Regions from separate parts of the Streptomyces sp. NPDC047917 genome, predicted to be linked through region 2. Evidence: riboswitches for the same ligand, from Rfam matches in the RefSeq annotation. Region 2 holds a riboswitch; the other holds the start of a gene.
The links. Region 2 has a riboswitch for thiamine pyrophosphate ahead of thiC (phosphomethylpyrimidine synthase ThiC). Riboswitches for the same ligand answer to the same signal wherever they lie in the genome.
Positions count from the first base shown of each region.

Region 1: another riboswitch for thiamine pyrophosphate. It lies ahead of thiO (glycine oxidase ThiO); the one in region 2 lies ahead of thiC (phosphomethylpyrimidine synthase ThiC).

Region 1 covers NZ_JBIDCA010000005.1:375,394-382,707, reverse strand. Annotated here, with positions in the region: gene pknB (Stk1 family PASTA domain-containing Ser/Thr kinase) at 1-116, opposite strand, end outside; gene ACGF8B_RS14520 (thiazole synthase) at 229-1,023, opposite strand; gene thiS (sulfur carrier protein ThiS) at 1,026-1,244, opposite strand; gene thiO (glycine oxidase ThiO) at 1,241-2,425, opposite strand; TPP riboswitch at 2,423-2,535, opposite strand; gene ACGF8B_RS14505 (NAD(P)/FAD-dependent oxidoreductase) at 2,743-3,999, shown strand; gene ACGF8B_RS14500 (hypothetical protein) at 4,433-4,816, shown strand; gene ACGF8B_RS14495 (Rv2175c family DNA-binding protein) at 4,813-5,178, shown strand; gene thiE (thiamine phosphate synthase) at 5,284-5,937, shown strand; gene metF (methylenetetrahydrofolate reductase [NAD(P)H]) at 6,083-7,000, shown strand; gene ACGF8B_RS14480 (hypothetical protein) at 7,050-7,314, shown strand, end outside.
Region 2 covers NZ_JBIDCA010000001.1:265,717-273,030, forward strand. Annotated here, with positions in the region: gene ACGF8B_RS01120 (hypothetical protein) at 1-700, shown strand, start outside; gene ACGF8B_RS01125 (hypothetical protein) at 754-2,076, shown strand; gene thiC (phosphomethylpyrimidine synthase ThiC) at 2,087-3,895, opposite strand; TPP riboswitch at 3,888-4,021, opposite strand; gene ACGF8B_RS01135 (YibE/F family protein) at 4,092-5,414, shown strand; gene ACGF8B_RS01140 (SsgA family sporulation/cell division regulator) at 5,494-5,931, opposite strand; gene ACGF8B_RS01145 (IclR family transcriptional regulator) at 6,033-6,803, opposite strand; gene ACGF8B_RS01150 (DUF5326 family protein) at 7,047-7,259, opposite strand.

The DNA.
Region 1 (7,314 bases), on a different contig from region 2:
CGGGTGTCCACGGCCCGGTAGACCGTGGCCATGCCGCCCACGGCGATGCGGGCATCGACGCGGTAGCGGCCGTCGAGCAGCTGCCCGACAAGAGGGTCCTGGAGGGTCGTATCCACGCAGGCGAGTCTACGAGCCGCCACGGACACGACCCACGGGCCGGGGCGGTCCCGGGGCCGTACTGAAGCCGAGCCGTGACAGGAACACGCGTTCCACCGCCGTACCGGCGGCTCAGAAGGCCGGGCGCTCCGGGTCCAGCACCGCCCGCCCCTCCACCGGCGACGACGCCTCGGCGAAGTGGCGGCGCGGAATCCGGCCGGCCCGGTACGCCAGCCGCCCGCCCTCCACCGCGTGACGCATCGCCGCCGCCATCAGCTCGGGCTCCTGGGCCCGGGTCACCGCGGACGCCAGCATCACCGCCGCACACCCCAGCTCCATCGCGAGCGCCGCGTCGGAGGCCGTCCCGGCGCCCGCGTCCAGGATCACCGGCACCCGGGCCTGTTCGACGATCAGCCGGAAGTTGTGCGGATTGCGGATGCCGAGCCCGGAGCCGATGGGGGAGCCGAGCGGCATCACCGCCGCGCACCCCACGTCCTGGAGCCGGCGCGCCAGCACCGGGTCGTCATTGGTGTACGGCAGCACGGTGAAGCCGTCGTCCACCAGGATCTCCGCGGCGTCCAGCAGCTCGATCGGATCGGGCAGCAGGGTCCGCTCGTCCGCCACCACCTCCAGCTTGATCCAGTCGGTGCCGAGCGCCTCGCGGGCCAGCCGGGCGGTCAGCACGGCCTCACCCGCGGTGAAGCACCCCGCCGTGTTCGGCAGCACGCGGATGGAGAGCCGCTTCAGGACGGAGAGCACCGAGCCCTGGACGGTCGGGTCGAGGCGGCGCATCGCGACGGTGGTCAGCTCGGTGCCGGAGGCGGTCAGCGAGCGCTCCAGCACGTCGAGGCCGGCCGCCCCGCCCGTACCCATGATCAGCCGGGAGCCGAACGCGGTGCCGCCGAGGGTGAAGAGGTCGTCGGACACGGTCAGCCTCCCTGGACGGCGGTCAGGACCTCGACGCGGTCGCCGTCACGGAGCACGGCGGTGGACCACCGGCCGCGCGGTACGACGGTCTCGTTGACGGCGGCCGCGACACCGGTGTGCGCGGTGGTGAGCGAGGCGACGAGCGATGCCAGGGTGGTGCCGGCGGCGACCGGACGGGCCTCGCCGTTCACGGACACGGTGGGCGGTGCGGACTCGGTCATGCGGGCTGCTCCTGACGTACGGAGGCGGTGGCGGAGGCGAAACGGTGCGGGGTGAAGGGGCGGGCCGGCTCGGGCGGCTCGCCGCCGGTGAGGAACTCCGCCATGACGTCGCCGGTGATGGGGGTGAGCAGCACCCCGTTGCGGTGGTGGCCGGTGGCGAGGTGGAGGCCGGGCAGGGCGGTGGGGCCCAGCAGCGGGGCGTTGTCGGGGGAGGCGGGGCGCAGGCCGGCCAGGGTCTCGGTGAGCGGCAGTTCGGTGATGCCGGGGACCAGCTCGTGGGCGTCGCGCAGCAGCTCGTAGACCCCGCCCGCGGTGACCGCGGTGTCCCAGCCCATCTCCTCGCTGGTGGCACCGACGACCAGCTCGCCGTTCTCGCGCGGTACGAGGTAGACGTGGCCGCCCCGGACCACTGCCCGGATCGTCCGGCTCAGGAACGGCGCGTACCCGGCGGGCACGGTCAGCCGCACCACCTGGCCCTTCACCGGCCGGACCGGTGGCACCACCTCGTCCGGCAGCCCGGGCAGCCGCCCGCTGAGGCTCCCCGCGGCGAGCACGACCTGGTCGGCGGCCAGCTCCGTACCTCCGGCGAGCACCGCCCCGGAGGCCCTGCCGCCCACCACGCCCAGCCGCTCCACCCAGCCGCGGTGGAAGACCACCCCGGCCCGTTCACAGGCGGTCAGCAGGGCGGCGGCCAGCCGGCGGGGATCGATCTGGTGGTCGCCGTCGACCCGCAGGCCGCCCCGGACGCCCGGCGCGAGCATCGGCTCCAGCCGACGGCACTCACGGCCGGTGAGCCACTCCGATTCGAGGCCCGAACGCTGCTGGAGGGCATGCAGATCCCGCAGATGGGCACGGTCGTCGGAGTCCAGCGCGACGGCCAGCGTGCCGCAGGTGCGAAAGCCGGTCTCCTGGCCGCTCGCCTCTTCCAGCTCGGCCACGAAGGCCGGATAGCGGGCGGCCGAGGCGACGTTGAGGCCCAGCAGCAGCTGTTCGCCGTAGTGGAGTTCGGTGACGGCGGCCAGCATGCCGGCCGCCACCCGGGCGGCGCCGCCACCCGGTTCGGGGTCGGCCACCGCCGTACGCAGTCCGCGCTGAGCGGCCCGCCAGGCCGTCACCAGGCCGATGATCCCGCCCCCGATGACGAGGACATCGGATCCGTTCCCGTTCCGAGAAGAACGCATGGGCTTCCAGCCCCTCCCTTCGCCGGCATGACCCGGATCAGGTTCGTACGGTCGGAGGCCGCCCAGCCTCCCTCTCAGCCCGGTGCGTCCGGGCTCCCGCGAGTGTCTTACGTCGGCCACCCTAAACCCCGCCCCCACCGGACCGGTGCGGGAGCTGTCACACGGCCCGCCCGCCCGACGTCATCGCCCGCACCGGGAGGACGGCCGGATCCGGCCGGACAAGTGGTGGGAGCGGGAGCCGCGGCAGGGCGGCGGGACGAGCAGGGTCGGGCAACCCACCCTTTCCTGACGATCAATCAGGTGCTTATGGTGTACGGGTGAGCGATCAGCAGCAGTCAGAGCAGCCGGACCGGCGGACAGGACGCCGCGTCGTCGTCGTCGGCGCGGGCATGGCCGGGGTGCAGACCGCGGTGGCCCTGCGGGAACAGGGCTTCACCGGCCCCGTCACCCTGATCGGCGCGGAACCGCACCAGCCCTACGACCGCCCCCCGCTGTCCAAGGCGGTGCTGCTCGGCAAGGCCGAGGACTCCGCCTTCGACATCGACTTCGAGGCGCTGGAGATCGAGCTGCACCTGGGGCGTGAGGTGACCGGTGTCCGGCCGGACGCGCACGAACTGGACACCCCGGAAGGGCCCGTTCCCTACGACGCCCTGGTGATCGCGACCGGTGCCGAACCGGTCGTCCTGCCCGGCACCGAGGGCGTTCCCGGCGTCCATCTGCTGCGCACCCTCGACGACGCGGCACGGCTGCGGCCGGTCCTCGACGAGCAGCACGGCGTCGTGGTCGTCGGCGCGGGCTGGATCGGCGCCGAGTTCGCCACCGCGGCCCGCGCCGCCGGCTGCGCGGTCACCGTCGTCGAGGCCGCCGACCGGCCCCTGGCGGGCGCCATGCCCGCGGAGGTCGCCGCCCCGATGGCCGCCTGGTACGCGCAGACCGGCGCCGAACTCCTCACCGGGGCCCGGGTCGAGCGCATCGAGCCGGGCCGGGTGGTCCTCGCGGACGGGCGTACCGTCCCGGCCGGAGCGGTCGTCGTCGGAATCGGCGCCCGCCCCGCCACCGGCTGGCTGGCCGGTTCGGGCATCGCGCTCGGCCCCGACGGATCGGTGACCGCCGACGAGGCGCTGCGCACCTCGGCGCCCGATGTGTACGCGGTGGGCGACTGCGCCTCGTTCCCCTCCGCCCGGTACGGCGAACGCCTGCTCGTCCACCACTGGGACAACGCGCTCCAGGGCCCGCGCACCGCCGCCGCCAACATCATCGGCGCGGCGGCCGACGACGTCCCGGAGCCGGTGGCGTACGACCCCGTGCCGTACTTCTGGTCCGAGCAGTTCGACCGGTTCGTGCAGTACGCGGGCCACCACGGGAACGCCGACACCCTGCTGTGGCGCGGCGATCCGGCCGGACCCGCCTGGTCGGTGTGCTGGCTGCGGGACGATGTCCTGGTCGCGGTGCTCGCCGTCGGGCGGCCGCGCGATCTGGCCCAGGGGCGCAAGCTCATCGAGGCGGGGGCGCGGCTCGATCCCGAACGGGCCGCCGACCCGGCCGTACCGCTGAAGTCGGCGATCCGTCAGTAGCGTGCCGCAGGGCGTACGGGGGCGTCCGGAACGCGGGCGGCCCCCCTGGACGGCGGCCAGGAACCGGTGCATCTCGCTCTTCCTCCGCACCGGCGCGCACGCGGCCCGGACCGGCGGCAGGGTCACCGTCGACACCCTCACCGACCGGCCGGTGGTGAAGACCGTCCGGACCCCGCGCGGCACCGCTCCACCCATGTCGCCGTGCCGACCGGGCGCTCCCGGAAGATCCCGGGCTGCGTCCGGACCTCGAAGGGCCGGGTCACCACCACCGTCGGGCGGAACTCCGCGTACACCAACGACGACACGGTCCCCAGGACCGGGCAGCAGCAGACGACGCGCCGGCGCGACCACGGCGCGACCACCGTGACGACGAAGACCGGCACCGCGCACCGAGGCCCGCCGGCACGCCCGGTCCCACCCCATCGGCGTCGGCATGGACACCCCGCTGCACGGCGACCACGACACCTACGAACCGAAGGCCGCCGTCACCCGGCGCCGAGTGCTTCTCGCCACATCCAGGACGGTCCACGCGCACCGGTGGCGCACGGACGCGGTCACGGACGACACCGTGGACACGACCGGCGGCCCCGCCCGCGAGAACGGCGTGGTCCGGGCCGCCGGCGGCGCCTCGTCCGAGACGTACCGGGGCACCACCGGCACCGGGGCCCGCTGCTCGCGGTCCCTGGCGACCGCGCACGGCCGGGTCGCCCGGCGACCGGCAGGGCCACTGCCGCCTCGCCGGCGTGGCCGCGGTGGCCCTGAAGGGCTGAGTCCGGGTATCGGCTGTCGGCGCGGGATGGCAGGCTTGTCCCCGTGACCGAGATTGACGCAAAGATCGATGCTCTCGTCCCCGCCTGGCTGCACCTGCCCGACATCGCCGAAATGCTCGATGTCCAGGTGACGCGCGTGCGGCAGCTGGTCAAGGAGGGCCAGCTGATCGCCGTACGACGTGGTGAGAACCGGACGCTCCAGGTGCCCGCCGCCTTCATCGACGGCGACAAGGTGGTCAAGGGCCTCTCCGGCACCCTGACGCTCCTGAGGGACGACGGCTACAACGACGAAGAGATGCTTGAGTGGCTCTTCACCCCCGACCCGACCCTGCCCGGCACCCCCGCCCAGGCACTGAGCGAGAATCGCGGCACGGAGGTGAAGCGCCGCGCCCAGGCGCTCGCCGTCTGACGGCCGGCCGCAGGTGAGGCGCGGGCCGCGCGAGAGCGCGCGGCCCGCGCCCGCACCGACCGTCGACAACCGCTCCACCACGCTCTCCCAGGGGGGAACCGCACCATGTCCACGCCTCGCGCGCTGCTGTCCGACGCCCGGCTCTATCTGTGCACGGACGCCCGCAGGCGCCAGGGCGACCTCCCCGAGTTCCTCGACACCGTCCTCGCCGCCGGGGTGGACATCGTCCAGCTCCGCGACAAGGGCATGGAGGCGGCCGAGGAGCTCGACCATCTGGCCGTCCTCGCCGAGGCGTGCCGGCGCCACGGCAAGCTCCTCGCCGTGAACGACCGGGCCGACGTCGCCCATGCCATCGGCACCGATGTGCTGCACCTCGGCCAGGGCGACCTGCCGGTGCCCGCCGCCCGCGCCGTCATCGGCCGGGACGTGGTGATCGGCCGCTCCACACACGCCCGCTCCGAGGTCGACGCGGCCGTCGCCCAGCCCGGCGTGGACTACTTCTGCACCGGCCCCTGCTGGGCCACCCCGACCAAGCCCGGGCGGCACGCCCCGGGCCTGGACCTGGTGCGGTACGCCGCCTCGCTCGACCAGCCGCGTCCCTGGTTCGCCATCGGCGGGATCGACGCCGGCAATCTCGACGAGGTGCTGGACGCCGGGGCCCGTCGGGTGGTCGTCGTCCGGGCGATCACCGAGGCCGCCGATCCGGCCGCCGCCACCGCCGGCCTGGCCAGGAGGATCAGGGAGCGCGCCGCGGTGTGATCCGGCCGACCGGCCGGAAGCGGTCTCCGGCGGCCGGGAGGCGATATCCGGCCGACTGTCCGAGGGATGGACAAACAACCAGTCAATTCGGGCAATTCATGCTGGTCCGGTCCATCGGCCGTCGCGCTCTGGTTAACCTGCCGGTATGGCCCTTGGCACACCATCCACCAGGACAGATCACGCACGCACGGTGCGTGAGTTCCTCGCGACCGGCAAGACCTCGTACTCGTTCGAGTTCTGGGCGCCCAAGACCGAGAAGGGCGAGCGAAACCTCTGGAACGCGCTGCGCCGGGTCGAGGCGGTGCGGCCGAGCTTCGTCTCCGTGACCTACGGGGCCGGTGGCTCCACCCGGGCCGGGACGGTCAAGGCCACCGAGCAGATCGCGGCCGATTCCACCCTCACTCCGGTCGCCCACCTCACGGCGGTCAACCACTCCGTCGCCGAGCTGCGCAACATGGTTGGGCAGTACGCGGACGCCGGGATCCGGAACATCCTCGCCGTGCGCGGAGACCCGCCGGGCGACCCGATGGGCGAGTGGATCGAGCACCCGCAGGGCGTGCGGTACGCGGCCGATCTCGTCCGGCTCATCAAGGAATCCGGTGATTTCTGTGTCGGCGTCGCGGCATTTCCCGAGATGCACCCGCGATCGACCGACTGGGACACCGACATCCGGCATTTCGTGGACAAGTGCCGCGCCGGTGCCGACTATGCGATCACGCAGATGTTCTTCAATCCGGAGGACTATCTGCGTATGCGTGACCGGGTGGTCGCTGCGGGTTGCGAAACTCCGATCATTCCCGAAGTCATGCCACTGACCAGCGTCAAACAGTTGGACAGATTTGCGCAGCTCAGCAACGCGTCTTTCCCCTCGTCCCTGAAAGAACGCATCCTCGCCGCCAAGGACGATCCCGCCGCTGTACGCTCCATTGGCATCGACTTCGCAACGCAGTTCTGCGCGAGGCTGCGATCCGAGGGTGTGCCCGGACTGCACTTCATCACGCTCAACAACTCGACGGCGACGCTCGAAATCTACGAAAATCTCGGACTGCACAAGCAGTCGTGACCGGCCGTACCCGCCGCGACCCGGGGGGTGGCCGTAGGAGGGGGCGGGCATGGGCTGGACAGTCCTCTACATCGCGTTCGGAATCGTCGCGCTGTGGCTGCTCGGCGAGGTGCTCCTGCAGTACAAGGCGCGCCTGAGATGGCGTCTGCTCGCCTTCGCGGGCTTCGGCATCGTGGTCGTCGGCGTGCTGATGCCGTCGGTGTTCGTCATCGTCCTCGGCACGATCGCCTTCGCGACCGGCCAGACGTACGTCACGCTCTCCTTCCGGCGCGGGTTCTCCACCGGCTGGGCCATAGGGGGCAACCCCGGTGAGA
Region 2 (7,314 bases):
TGCCGTGCAGCTTCGCACCATGGCACTGGACGCCACCGAGCTGATCACCGCGACGGCCGCCACCGAGTACAAGCACTACGTGGAGGCCCGCGAGGAACTCCGCGGCCCCGCCGACGGGACGGACGAGGAGGCGAGCCCCGGCCCGGGAACGGGCCGTTCGCATCAGTCGGGCGCCGGCATAGGAGCCGTCGTCACGGTCCTGGCACCGGTGCTCGCCGGTACCGCGGCGTTCATATTCCTGCTGGCCGGCTATCTGCTGAGGCTGCTCGACCCGGCGCCGTCCTTCGCCTCCACCATGGTCTCGGCGGGCTGGTTCTTCGCCGCGGTCACGGCCGCCGCGATCCTGGTCGCCGCCGTCGGGCTGCTCATCACGGCACTGCGCAACGGATCGGCGGCCCAGCCCGTCGAGGACGACGAGGAGGAGCTCCCGGAGGACGTGGCGCGGGCCAGGGAGGCTTGGCGTCACGCCCTGCTGGAACGCGGCATCCTGCCGTTCCTGCGGGACGCGCTCGCCGATCCCGACGCCGCTCCCGCCTCGCGCACCCCGGTCCGCTCCGCGAACCGCATCCCGAAGATCGGCTACAGCCCGCCGGACTTCTCCAGCCCGGACAACGGCCCGTCGGCAGGCCCCCGGCCGACGTTCACCTCACCGGACTTCACCAGCCCCGACTTCGGCGGTCCCGAGCACGAACCGGACTGACCCGACCGGTGCCCGGTCGCCGCCCCGGAAGCGCGAGCCTCCGGGGCGGCGACGTGTCCGGACCGGTCCGCGGCCGGCAGCCGGATCCGGTCGCCGCGAACTCCTTGGACTTCTCCGCCGTACCCGCCTCGATCTCCGACTGCGGACCGCCGTGCTCGCGCCGGATGCCCTGGGAGATCTTCATCGAGCAGAAGGGCGGACAGCACTGGCCCGGCGCCTCCCTCTCCGGTGTGACGTCCTACTATGCGTCAGTCCTCCGGCGGATCCGGATCATCGTGCGGCAAGGAAGGTCCATGCGCCTGTCCAGCTACGTCAAGAAGGCCGCCATGGGCGCGGCGGCGATACCCCTCCTCGCCGGGTGCACAGGGGAACAAGGTGCGGGCGGGGCCGTGGAGCGAGCCGAGAAGAGGCCTGCGTCCTGGACGGACCTGCCGGTGCGGACAGGTGCACGGGACGTCGTCCACACGGACACCGACCACCGGTCGTACGAGGTCAGGCTCACGGTCAAGAGCCTGGTCCGGGGCTCGGAGGAGGACATGCGGGGGGCGCGCGTGGACAAGGAGCTGAAGGGCACGGTCCCCCACTACCTCACCTTCGAGGTCACCAACACCGGTCGGGAGAGGATCCCCGCTGCCTACATGGTCGACAGCGACTTCACACTGAACGGCACCGACTGGGCAAGCGGGGAAAAGGTCCACGTCAGCGGCGGCAGGCCGGGCGGGGTCGACCTGCCCTGCGCCGACGCCGCGCCGAACTCGCTGGCGCCCGACGACTCGTACAACACCTGCGTGACCTACGCGCTGCCCGAGGGCGTCGGCGTGCTGTCGCTGACGCACCACGCCGACGGCTACCTCGACGAGGGCGGAGCGGTCGCCATCTGGCCCGTCGAGGGCGGCCTCAAGGCGGCGTCCGCCGGGCTGGCGGAGCCGGGCGACATCGTCCGCGTCCGGTGGGACGCCCGCGAGGACGGCGTCCTCGAACTGCCCGCCACGCTGGTCTCCGTACGCCGGGGCAGCGCGGGCGACCTCGCGGGCCTGGACCTCGACCTCAACGAGAGCGAGCGGCACGGCGTCCCGTACTACGTGTCGGTCACCTACACCAACACCGGTCCGAAAGACCTCTACACCAACCAGGCCGACCGCGTCCGCCTGCTCACCGAGGGCGGTCGACAGATACGGGGTAAGACCCCCTTCGTCCTCGACACGAAGATCCCCGGCTGTCCGTCCGACTGGGTCGCCCGGACGATACCGCCGGGCGACAGCGTGACGGAGTGCAGCATCCACCTGGTGACGGACGACGGCGACAAGCCGTTCGCGGTGGGTTTCGCGGAGGCGGGCCGGCCGGGACTGGTGGCCTGGCGGGCCCCCCTCCGCTGAGGCGGCCGGGTCAGTCGGCCGTCCTGCCGCCCGTCTCCGCGAGCGGCAGGTACACACGGTTGCCTGCTGCCGCGAACTCCTTCGACTTCTCCAGCATCCCGGCCTCGATCTCTTCGGGCGTCGAGCCGGCGTCGCCGCCGAACTGCTCTGTGATGCTCCTGCTGATCTTCATCGAACAGAACTTCGGACCGCACATGGAACAGAAGTGCGCCGTCTTCGCCGGCTCGGCCGGCAGCGTCTCGTCGTGGAACTCCCGTGCGGTGTCCGGGTCGAGGGCCAGGTTGAACTGGTCCTCCCAGCGGAACTCGAACCGGGCGTCGGAGAGCGCGTCGTCCCAGTCCTGTGCCCCGGGGTGCCCCTTGGCGAGGTCCGCCGCGTGCGCCGCGATCTTGTAGGTGATGACGCCGGTCTTCACATCGTCCCGGTTGGGCAGGCCCAGGTGCTCCTTCGGCGTGACGTAGCAGAGCATCGCCGTACCCCACCACGCGATCATCGCCGCGCCGATGCCGGAGGTGATGTGGTCGTACGCCGGCGCGACATCGGTGGTCAGCGGGCCGAGCGTGTAGAACGGCGCCTCCTCGCAGATCTCCTGCTGGAGGTCGATGTTCTCCTTGATCTTGTGCATCGGGACGTGGCCCGGACCCTCGATCATGGTCTGCACACCGAACCGCTTGGCGACCGAGTTCAGCTCGCCGAGCGTGCGCAGTTCGGCGAACTGCGCCGCGTCATTGGCGTCGGCGATCGAGCCGGGACGCAGCCCGTCGCCCAGTGAGTACGTCACGTCGTAGGTCGCGAGGATCTCGCAGAGCTCCTCGAAGTGCTCGTACAGGAACGACTCCTTGTGGTGCGCGAGGCACCAAGCCGCCATGATCGAGCCGCCGCGCGAGACGATTCCGGTCTTGCGGCGGGCGGTCATCGGTACGTACGGCAGGCGCACGCCGGCGTGGACGGTCATGTAGTCGACGCCCTGCTCGGCCTGCTCGATGACCGTGTCCTTGTAGATCTCCCAGGTCAGCTCCTCCGCCCGGCCGTCGACCTTCTCCAGTGCCTGGTAGAGCGGGACGGTGCCGATCGGCACCGGGGAATTGCGCAGAACCCACTCACGGGTGGTGTGAATGTTGCGGCCGGTGGACAGATCCATGACGGTGTCGGCGCCCCAACGCGTCGCCCACGTCATTTTTTCCACCTCCTCCTCGATGGAGGACGTCACCGCGGAGTTGCCGATGTTGGCATTGACCTTCACCAGGAACCGCTTGCCGATGATCATCGGCTCAATCTCCGGGTGGTTGACGTTGGCGGGCAGCACGGCCCGGCCGGCCGCGATCTCCTCGCGCACCACCTCGGGCTCGACGTTCTCCCGGATGGCCACGTACTCCATCTCCGGGGTGATCTCGCCCCGGCGGGCGTACGCGAGCTGGGTCACCGGCTGTCCGTCCCGGCTGCGGCGCGGCAGCCGCGGTCGGCCGGGGAAGACCGCGTCGAGGTTGCGCAGCCCGCCACGCGGCGAGGTGTGCTTGAGCCCGTCGTCCTCGGGGCGGGCGGGGCGGCCCGGGTACTCCTCGGTGTCGCCGCGGGCGATGATCCAGTTCTCCCGCAGCGGTGCGAGCCCGCGACGGACATCGGTCTCGACGGTGGGATCGGTGTACGGACCCGACGTGTCGTACAGCGTCACGTCCTTGCCGTTGGTGAGGTGCACCTGACGGACCGGCACCTGGAGGTCCGGGCGCGAGCCCCGGACGTACCCCTTGTGCCAGCCGGTGGACTTCCCGGCCTCGTCGCTCTGGTTCGAGGCAGGCGTGCGTGCGTCCGATGTGGTCATGAGACCTACTCCCTACGCCGGCATTACCCGGTAACAGGTTCGGCGGTCGGCGCAGCCTGTCCCGTACGGACGTACGGAGATCAGCGCCCTCTCAGCCCGGTGCTCCGAGCTCCCGCGTGTGCAAAGGTTCCTCCACGCTAGCGCCCCGTCCCGCCTGCTGAACAGTGGGCCCGTCCCTTCTTGCGATGATCGGCCGGTGACGTCCCCCCGAATCGACCACGAACCACAGAGCCATCAGCACGGCCACTCGCACAGCCATGGCCCTGCCGCACCCGTCTCCACGCACCTGCGCAAAGTCATCGCGGCCGTACTGATCCCGTTCGCCACCGCCGTCGTCGTCGGTCTGGTGGCCCTCTGGCCGGGGGGTGCACCGCCGCACGAACGGACCGGCGTCGGATTCGACCGGCAGACCCAGCAGGGAAAGGTGGTGAACATCGTCAAGGTGGACTGCAAGGAGGTGAACGCGGCCCGGACGCCCATCGACGGAGGCACCACGCCTCCGTCGGAAAGCGGGCAGGGGCTGTGCAAGAAGGCCAGGATCGAGGTGACGACCGGTCATGACAAGGGCCGGACGTTCATCGAGATCATCCAGCCCGACACACCGCGTCAGCTGCGCGACGGTCAGGGCGTGGTCGTGGCGTACGCCCCCGACGCGCCCCGTGATCTGCAGTACTCGGTGACGGATGTGAACCGGAAGTTCCCGATGGCCCTGCTGGCCGGGATCTTCGCCCTGGTCGTGGTCGCGGTGGGACGCATGCGCGGGGTGATGGCGCTGGTCGCGCTCGCGGTCTCGTTCGCCGTGCTGACCCTGTTCATCCTCCCGGCCATTCTCCAGGGCTCGAATCCGCTGCTCGTCGCGGTGGTCGGGGCCGGCGCGATCATGCTGATCGCGCTCTACATGTGCCACGGCCTGACCGCCCGTACCTCGGTCGCGGTGATCGGCACGCTGATCTCGTTGCTGCTGATCGGGCTGCTCGGATCGCTCTTCATCGGCTGGGCGAGCCTGACCGGCAACACCGACGACAACACCGGCCTCATCCATGGCCTGTACCCGCACATCGACATGAGCGGTCTGCTTCTGGCCGGTGTCATCATCGGTTCGCTCGGGGTCCTCGACGATGTGACCGTGACCCAGACATCGGCGGTCTGGGAACTCCACCAGGCGAACCCGACGTTGGGTGTGCGGGGGCTCTACCGGGCGGGGATCAGGATCGGGCGCGACCACATCGCCTCGGTCGTCAATACGCTGGTGCTCGCCTACGCGGGCGCGGCACTGCCGTTGCTGCTGCTGTTCTCCGTCGCGCAGAGCAGCGTGGGGACGGTGGCCAACAGCGAGCTGGTGGCGGAGGAGATAGTACGAACGCTGGTCGGATCGATCGGACTGGTCGCCTCGGTGCCGGTGACGACGGTGCTCGCCGCGCTGGTCGTCTCCGCGGACCGCACAGGGCTCGGCGCGGAAGCCGGAGCTTCGGCACCCGTACGGACCGGGAGGGGCCGTCGTCGCAGGACGAAGACCTGAGCGTCTCCACAGGTGAGTAATTCACCCATTCGGCAGGTGCCGTGTTCGACCGGCAAGCCGGTCGGCGGCGCCGTTGTGCTCAGCCGGCGTTCTGTTCCTCGGCGAGAATCCGGCCCAGAGCGTCTTCGAGATTGCCCTCGAAGTCACCCAGCGTGCACTCCTGCCCGAGTGGCACAAGCTTGTCGGTCCGGTCGAGAAACGCCACAAGTGGGGCCGTACCGGCCCTGAAGAGAGCCCGGTCCTCGCCGACCTGGAGCCGGATATGTACGTCGGACAACCCCTCGGGCTCAGTGGGGCCGATGTGTACATCGCCGTCGCCACTGGGGCTGTTGAGGCCGTCGAGCAGCAGCTCACGACCGAATGCCCAGGTGACGGGGGCGTCACCGGGCAGATGGAAGGTCATCCGGATCGCATACGGATCGCAGACCTCGTACCGGAGCTCCACCGGGATCCGGAAAGAGAGCTCCTCGGAGACGAGGAAGCTCATCATGACCTCAGCTTGAACCGACTCGCGCATCGTTCAACCCCGCAGTAGATGAATCTGGCCAGGAATGATCCCCCGTGGCCCTATTGACGCCATCGTGGTGCACGCGATAGCAGATCACAAGGAGTGATTTTTCAGATACTGATAGAGAACACGAACGAACGCAAGAGGTTGGCCACTTCGCCACGTAGTTGTTCGACTGCGGGGAGCAACCGACTCTCCTGCTCCAGGGGTACCGAAATCGCCATCGCGGCAGCGGTGAACCCGGCCGTGATCGGGATGGCCGCGCAGACCGTTCCGAGGGCGTACTCCTGGCGCTCGACGACAGGTTCCGTCCGCTCCAGCGACCGCAGCCGCTCAAGGAGCGTCGCCCGGTCCTTCACCGAATAACGGGTCAGTGGACGCACAGGGTGACGGTCGAGGTGGTCCTCGCGGGCCTTCTCGTCGAGTTGGCTCAGCAGGCACTGGCCGATCGCGTGGGCATGACCGGTCTCCCGGAAGGACACCCACTCGTCGACGGCGGGGATGGCGGGGGTGTCCGCGACCGCGATGAGTTCGATCTCACCCTCGCGGTAGACGGCGCAGTACACGGGTGCGCCGATCATGTCGCGCCAGCGGCCCAGCGACTCGGCCATCCCGCCGCGACGGTTCCGCAACGCCCTTGCGCCGACCAGGCGTTCCGCCGCGGTCCCGATGAGGAAGACGCCGTTCTCCCGGCGCAGATATCCCTCGTGCGTCAGGGTGCGCAGCAGGTGGTAGGCCGTGGGAAGAGGAAGGCCCGCTTCCCTGGCCAGTTGTTTCGCGGGCGCCCCGTCGCGATGGGCCACCACGGCCTCCAGCAGCCTCAGCGCTCGCTGTACCGAGCCGATCAGCGTCGGGGCAGCAGTGCTCGATGCCGTGGTCAACAGTCACCCCCAGGCATGGTGACGGGTGGTCAGCCCGCCTGTGGGGGCCGCCCCCACGGGCTGCCGCATGGCTGGGGTCCGGATGCCGAACGCCGTACAAACCACTGGTCAGCGTGGTGACGGACTGTTAATTCCCAGGTGGTGGCAGCGAACTGCCACCTTATCCGCCGGGTCCGCGAGGGGAGTCGTTTCGTCTTTCGCTTAGCTCAGCTGGGCTAATGCCCCGGCCGGCTTCCGATCGTCCTACCAGTCACCGCGCGACGAGGACGACGACATGAACTTGCGTACGACGAAGATGAGCCCGCCGACCAGGATCACGAAGATCAGGACCTTGAAGAGCAGCCCGATCACGAACCCGATCACGCTGGCGATCAGGCCTCCGAACACGACGATCGCGATGACCGGCACCGCGATCCACTTCACCCACCAGGGCATCCCCGCGAACATCTCCCGCACGGCCATCGTCCTTACCTCGTCTCCATGAGTTCCTGCCTCGATGCTAGAGGCGCGG